Regions from separate parts of the Pseudomonas leptonychotis genome, predicted to be linked through region 3. Evidence: predicted binding sites of a transcription regulator. Region 3 holds the regulator's gene; each other region holds the start of a gene.
The links. Region 3 encodes FliA, which starts transcription of late flagellar genes. Its sites were predicted from a motif close to CTAAAGTTTNNNNNNNNNNNGCCGNTAA; they were not measured.
Positions count from the first base shown of each region.

Region 1: D8779_RS00390 (flagellar protein MotY) is a predicted target of FliA. The motif match lies at 1,155-1,182, and genes of this name have one in related genera.
Region 2: motA (flagellar motor stator protein MotA) is a predicted target of FliA. The motif match lies at 974-1,001, and genes of this name have one in related genera.

Region 1 covers NZ_RFLV01000001.1:74,073-76,323, reverse strand. The annotation lists gene pyrC (dihydroorotase) at 1-1,006, opposite strand, end outside; gene D8779_RS00390 (flagellar protein MotY) at 1,237-2,127, shown strand.
Region 2 covers NZ_RFLV01000001.1:1,012,427-1,014,677, forward strand. The annotation lists gene motB (flagellar motor protein MotB) at 1-58, opposite strand, end outside; gene motA (flagellar motor stator protein MotA) at 67-918, opposite strand; gene D8779_RS04625 (HDOD domain-containing protein) at 1,038-2,251, shown strand, end outside.
Region 3 covers NZ_RFLV01000006.1:111,309-113,559, reverse strand. The annotation lists gene fleN (flagellar synthesis regulator FleN) at 1-830, shown strand, start outside; gene fliA (RNA polymerase sigma factor FliA) at 827-1,573, shown strand; gene D8779_RS19685 (chemotaxis response regulator CheY) at 1,671-2,045, shown strand; gene D8779_RS19680 (protein phosphatase CheZ) at 2,065-2,251, shown strand, end outside.

The DNA.
Region 1 (2,251 bases), on a different contig from region 3:
CGGCGCGCAGCGGGATAACGGTTTGATCGCCCAGCGGCAAGCTGGCCGGTGCGGTCCAGTCTTCACGCACCAGGGTGATGCTGTCGCTGTTGCGCGGCAGGCCGTAGAAGTCCGGGCCGTTGAGGCTGGCGAAGGCTTCTAGTTTGTCCAGCGCGTTGCGCTGCTCGAAGGCTTCGGCATACAGCTCGATGGCGGCATAGGCGGTGTAACAGCCGGCGCAGCCGCAGGCTGCTTCCTTGGCGTGCTTGGCGTGCGGTGCCGAGTCTGTACCGAGGAAGAACTTGGCGTTGCCGCTGGTGGCCGCATCCAGCAGCGCGTCCTGATGGGTATTGCGCTTGAGGACTGGTAAGCAAAAGAGGTGCGGGCGAATGCCGCCAACCAGCATGTGGTTGCGGTTGTACAGCAGATGGTGGGCGGTGATGGTCGCGCCAACGTTGGCCGAGGCGCTTTGCACGAACTCCACCGCATCGCGGGTGGTGATGTGCTCGAAGACCACTTTCAGGGTTGGAAAGCGCTCGACCACACGGCTTAAATGCTCGCCGATAAAGACTTTCTCGCGGTCGAATATATCGACCTCGTTGCGCGTTACTTCGCCATGCACCAGCAACGGCATGCCCACTTCGGCCATGGTTTCAAGCACCGGAAAAATCTTGTCGATGCTGGTTACGCCGGAATCAGAGTTAGTGGTTGCGCCGGCCGGATAGAGCTTGGCTGCATGCACGAAGCCTGAGGCCTTGGCGGTGCGAATAGCGTCCGGCTCGGTCAAGTCCGTGAGGTACAGCACCATCAGGGGTTCAAAGCGACTGCCGGCTGGGCGGGCGCTAAGAATACGCTGACGGTAGGCGTCGGCTTCACTGGCATTGCGCACGGGCGGCACCAGGTTGGGCATGATGATGGCGCGGCCGAAGGTACGGGCTACATCGGCGACGGTGTGCGGCAGTACGCCACCGTCACGCAGGTGGATGTGCCAGTCGTCGGGACGCAGCAGGGTAAGGCGGTCAGTCATGGAAGCTTCCAGGCGGGCAAAACGTGGCGAGAATGCTACCGGAAAAGCCCCGTTGCAGCACGCTGAAAGCGGCGCTTACCGGTAAAGCGGTAAACCTGCTGCAGGCTCGACGTGCGCTGGCGATACGTGTGAGCAGTTACAGGTTGTGCTCAAGTTTTCCGCGAAGGCACCGATAGCCACAGGGTAAGCCGTATTCCCTGGAGCCTGTCGTGCGACTCACCCCATTCGCCATGCTTTGCCTGCTGGCAAGCCAGCCTGCTCTTGCTATCAGTTTCCAGACGCGTCTGGAGAAGATCGAGTGGAAGGTAGACGGCGATCAATTTGAGTGCCGTCTGTCGCAGCCCGTCACCGATTTCGGATCCGGGGTGTTTGTGCGCCGTGCCGGCGAGCAGGTCACCTTCAGTCTCGAAGCCCGCGAGCGTTGGCTGGGTGCTGGCAATGCCACGCTGTTGGCGGCGGCGGCGCCCTGGCAGCCGGGGCGAGGTGATATCAACCTGGGCTCGGTCAGCGTTGTGCCCGCCGAGGTGCTGTTTAACAGTTCCCAGGAGCAGGGCGCGCGCTTGCTGACGGGGTTGCTTGAAGGCCGCAGCCCAGTGGTGCGGCATCGCGCGGCAATGGGCGGTGATGCGGTTGAGGTGCGTCTGCTGCCCGCTAAGTTCCATAAGGCCTACAACGATTATTTGGACTGCACGGCCAAGCTGCTGCCGGTGAACTTTGATCAAATACGTAAAAGCCAGGTCGGCTTTCCGGGGGGCGGGGTGGACCTTGAGCCGCTGGCCCAGGCTAAGCTGGAGATCATCTTGAACTTCCTCAAGGCAGACCCCAGCGTCAACCGTATTCAGCTTGACGGGCATGCTGACAACAGCGGCAATCGTCTGACCAATCGCGATCTGTCACGCCGCCGGGCTTTGGCCGTAATGGAATACCTCAAAGCGAGCGGGATTGCGCCTGAGCAGATCACCATGCGTTTTCATGGTGAGCGTTACCCGGTTGCGCCGAATAATAATGAAGCGAATCGGGCGAAGAATCGTCGGGTGACCATCCTCCTTGATCGCGTGCCTGAGGCCGCTGTGCCACCTGCGCCAGCAGCGGCGCCGACTGACCCTGCGGCCACGTCCTAGCAACAGTGATTGCACGGTTGTTCAACAATTTAACCGTCGCTTGGTCGTCACAAGCTGTCGCGCCTCTGTAAATAAGGCGACGCGACCAGTAGAATCACGGGTTTCCCGCACAACCCCGTGGAGT
Region 2 (2,251 bases), on a different contig from region 3:
GGTGGCCACCGGCAATCTTCTTGACCCGCTTGACGATAATCGGCTGGTTATTCTCCATGGCTCGCGTTAGCCCCCACGCATGGCCTGCTCAAGCTCGGCAAAGCTTGGGCGGTGCGCTGGATAGAGCACTTTGCGCGAGAACTCCACGGCAAGCGAAGGCGGCATACCGGAGGCCGACGCAACCAGCCCGGCCTTGATTGCCTCATAGACATTCAGCTCTTCCTTGGCATCGTGCTCCAGCGCACCAGCCAACGGGCCGAAGAAACCATAGGACGCCAGAATCCCGAGGAACGTACCTACCAGAGCGGTACCGACCTTCTCACCAATCTCTGCGTTATCAGCCTCGGCGAGGATCGACATGGTGATCACGATGCCCAGCACGGCCGCCACAATACCCATGGCCGGCATGCCATCGGCAACCTTCGCCACGGCATGCGCGGGGTGCTCAAGTTCCTCCTTAAGGCTGGTGATCTCCATATCAAACAAGCCCTCAAGCTCGTGCGGAGCCATGTTGCCGGACGACATGATGCGTAAATAGTCGCAGATGAAGGCGATCATCCGCTGATCTTTGAGGATGCCAGGGTACTTACTGAATATTGGACTGGCGGCAGGGTCTTCAACATCGGCTTCGATGGCCATCATGCCTTCGCGGCGACTCTTGTTGAGAATCTCATAAAGCAGCTTCAGCACATCCAGGTAGTAATGATGAGTGAAGCGCGAGCTGAACATGCTCAGCGACTTCTTGAACACCTGCATGAACATGCTGCCAGGGTTGGCCTGCAGAAATGCCCCCAACGCGGCGCCGCCAATGATCATCACTTCGAAGGGGTGGACCAACGCCATAAACTTACCGCCGGAGAGGATAAACCCCCCTAAAACGCTGGCGAATACAACAATGATGCCGATGATTTTTGCCATAGAAAGAGACTTGCCAGAGAGGGTAGAAAGGGGCTTTGCAAAACAACCCTTCTATTTATCGGAAGTTTTGCGCGAGACTATAGCCAGTTAAGGTCAAAAGCCAGCTTGTCTCAACCCGCATGCCAAAGCCCATTCACTATCCGCGCACCCTGACCGACTGGCTCAAGCAGCTGGACAGCCAGCTATTGCCTGCCTCCAGTGACAGCCAACAAAAACTGCGGCACGCCTTGGCGGACAGCAATCGCTCGATGCGCGAACTGGCAGATTTGATGCAGGGCTGCCCAGCATTGGCGCTCAGCGTGCTGCGCGAGGCCAATCGCACAAGCAGCGGGCTCAACGAGCAAACTGAAAGCCTCGAGGCTGCCATCAGTCGCCTCGGCATCAAACGCACCGAAGAGCTGCTCAACCGCCTGCCGGCGATGCCCGAGCTGGAACTGCCCAGAGCGCTCCGGCAAATCCAGTTAATCAGCCAGCATGCCAGCCAGCAGGCCAATGGTTTGTTTGCCGGGCGGCTGGCACGACTGTGGCAGGAAGTGCATTGGGGCAGCCTGCTGTTTCTGGCGCCGATCTGGACGCTGCTCGCCGCCCACCCGGAACTGTTTGAAGTCTGGGAGCAGCGGGTACTGGTCAAGGGCGAAGCCGCTACCAAGGTCGAACAGGAACTGCTGGGGGTACCGCTGCTGAAACTGTGCCTGGCGCTGAGCGAGCAATGGCACTTGCCCGAATGGGTTACTCAGGGCTACAGATTGCTGGTCAGCGACCGCCGCCTGCTGGTCAAGGCGCTGCATATCGCACGTGACAATGAACATCCACTGCACCAGCAACAAATCCTTGATGCCGACAGCAACCTGCGCCGCTGGCTAACTCAACCAGCCAACAGCATTCTGCTGGCCAACGGCCTAGCGATTTCAGCGCACTATGCGTGGAACAGCCCACACAGCCTGCGCTGGCAACGTCTGGCAGGCTTATTCCTGCAACTGCCGCTCGATAACGTGCAGCAGTTGCTGCACCAGAACGCAGTAAGCAGCGTCCGCCAACTGCCCACCACAGACCTCTGGCACCCAGCCAAAGCCCTGCTGTGGCCATGGCAGGCCCGGCACCTGCAAGCCACTATTGAGCCCCCAAAAGCCGCCGTCGTGAGCGAATGGCGACAACAATGCGGGCAACTACTCGCACAACCCAGCGCATTTACCAACGTGTTGCAACTCACCGCCTGCGCCAATCAGGCACTGCAGGCCGGCGGCATGCAGCGCGTGCTGATCCTACTGGCAGATCGCAACCACACCCGCCTGATTGCCCAGCAACAAAGCGGCCTGGACAAAGCGGCGGCCAG
Region 3 (2,251 bases):
TGGGTATGCATCCCGTACAGGTGATTGCGGTGACCGGCGGCAAAGGTGGCGTCGGTAAAACGAACGTCTCGGTGAACCTGGCTTTGGCCTTGGCTGACCTGGGGCGTCGCGTCATGCTGATGGACGCTGACCTTGGCTTGGCCAACGTCGATGTGTTGCTGGGTCTGAGCGCCAAACGCACGTTAGAAGATGTCATCAGTGGCGAGTGCGAGCTGCGTGAAGTGTTACTGCAGGGGCCGGGCGGCATTCGTATCGTGCCAGCCGCGTCTGGTATTCAGAGCATGGTGCAGCTCTCGCCCATGCAGCATGCTGGTTTAATCCAGGCCTTCAGCGATATCAGTGACAACCTCGATGTGCTGATCATCGACACTGCAGCCGGTATTGGTGATGGCGTCGTCAGCTTCGTGCGTGCCGCCCAGGAAGTCCTGGTGGTGGTCTGCGATGAGCCCACCTCCATCACCGACGCCTACGCCCTGATCAAACTGCTAAACCGCGATCACGGCATGAATCGTTTCCGGGTTTTGGCCAATATGGCCCACAGCCCGCAGGAAGGTCGTAACCTCTTTGCTAAGCTGACTAAAGTCACTGACCGTTTTCTTGACGTTGCCTTGCAGTATGTTGGTGCAGTGCCGTATGACGAGTCAGTACGCAAGGCCGTGCAGAAGCAGCGCGCGGTTTACGAGGCCTTCCCGCGTTCGAAGTGCGCGCTGGCGTTCAAAGCGATAGCCCAGAAAGTCGATGCCTGGCCGTTACCGGCCAACCCGCGCGGTCATTTGGAGTTTTTCGTTGAGCGCCTGGTGCAGCAACCGATCGCAGACACGGCTATATGACATCAGCCTCTGGATTCCGTATGTATAGCAAGGCGCAGGCGCAGGATTCCCAGCACCAGTTGATCGAGCGCTATGCGCCCTTGGTCAAACGCATTGCCTATCACCTGTTGGCGCGTTTGCCGGCCAATGTTCAGGTCGACGATTTAATCCAGGCCGGGATGATCGGTCTGCTCGAAGCGTCAAAAAAATACGACTCCAGTAAAGGTGCCAGTTTCGAGACATTCGCCGGTATTCGCATCCGCGGTTCCATGCTCGATGAGGTGCGCAAAGGCGACTGGGCGCCGCGTTCTGTGCATCGCAATAGCCGTATGGTCAGTGACGCGATTAGAAAAATAGAGGCCATAACCGGCAGAGACGCTAAAGATCAAGAGGTTGCGGCCGAACTCCAATTGAGTCTCGAGGATTACTACGGCATTCTTGGCGATACTTTAGGCAGCCGCCTGTTCAGCTTTGACGACCTTTTGCAGGACGGCGAGCACGGCGGGCTGAATGAAGACGCTGGCAGCAACCACCTCGAACCTTCTCGTGATCTGGAAGATGAACGCTTTCAGGTGGCCTTGGCCGATGCCATCGCCAACCTGCCAGAGCGCGAGCGTCTGGTGTTAGCGCTATATTACGATGAAGAATTGAACCTTAAAGAGATCGGCGCAGTGTTGGGGGTTAGCGAATCGCGCGTAAGCCAACTACACAGTCAGTGTGCCGCTCGTTTACGCGCTCGTTTGGGCGAGTGGCGCGCACATTGAACGGCATTCGCTAACGTTGGGCCGGTTTCACGATTAAAGGCGCACACAGGTTGCTGGGTGCGTTTGGGACTGTACGGAGGTCGACTTGGACAAGAACATGAAAATCCTCATCGTTGATGACTTTTCAACGATGCGACGGATCATCAAGAACCTCCTGCGTGACTTGGGGTTCACCAACACTGCGGAAGCCGATGATGGCGTCACCGCACTGCCCATGCTGCAAAGCGGCAGTTTCGATTTTCTGGTGACTGACTGGAATATGCCAGGCATGACCGGTATCGATCTGCTGCGCGCGGTGCGTGCAGATGAGCGCCTGAAAACGCTGCCGGTATTGATGGTGACGGCAGAAGCCAAGCGCGATCAGATCATCGAAGCAGCTCAGGCGGGGGTTAACGGTTATGTCGTAAAGCCGTTTACTGCCCAAGTGCTGAAAGAAAAGATTGAAAAGATCTTCGAGCGAGTCAACGGCTGATGTTTGCCATGAGGGTGCTATGGAACATAAAGATTCCGTTCAGGGTGACCTTGAGTCGACTCTGAAACACAACGCTCGCCAACTGGTAGACAGCCTGGAACAAGGCAACTTTGGTGAAGCAGTCGGCTTGATTCATGAGCTAAACAAAGCGCGTGACCGGGGCCTGTATCACGAAGTTGGCAAGCTGACCCGTGAGCTGCACAACG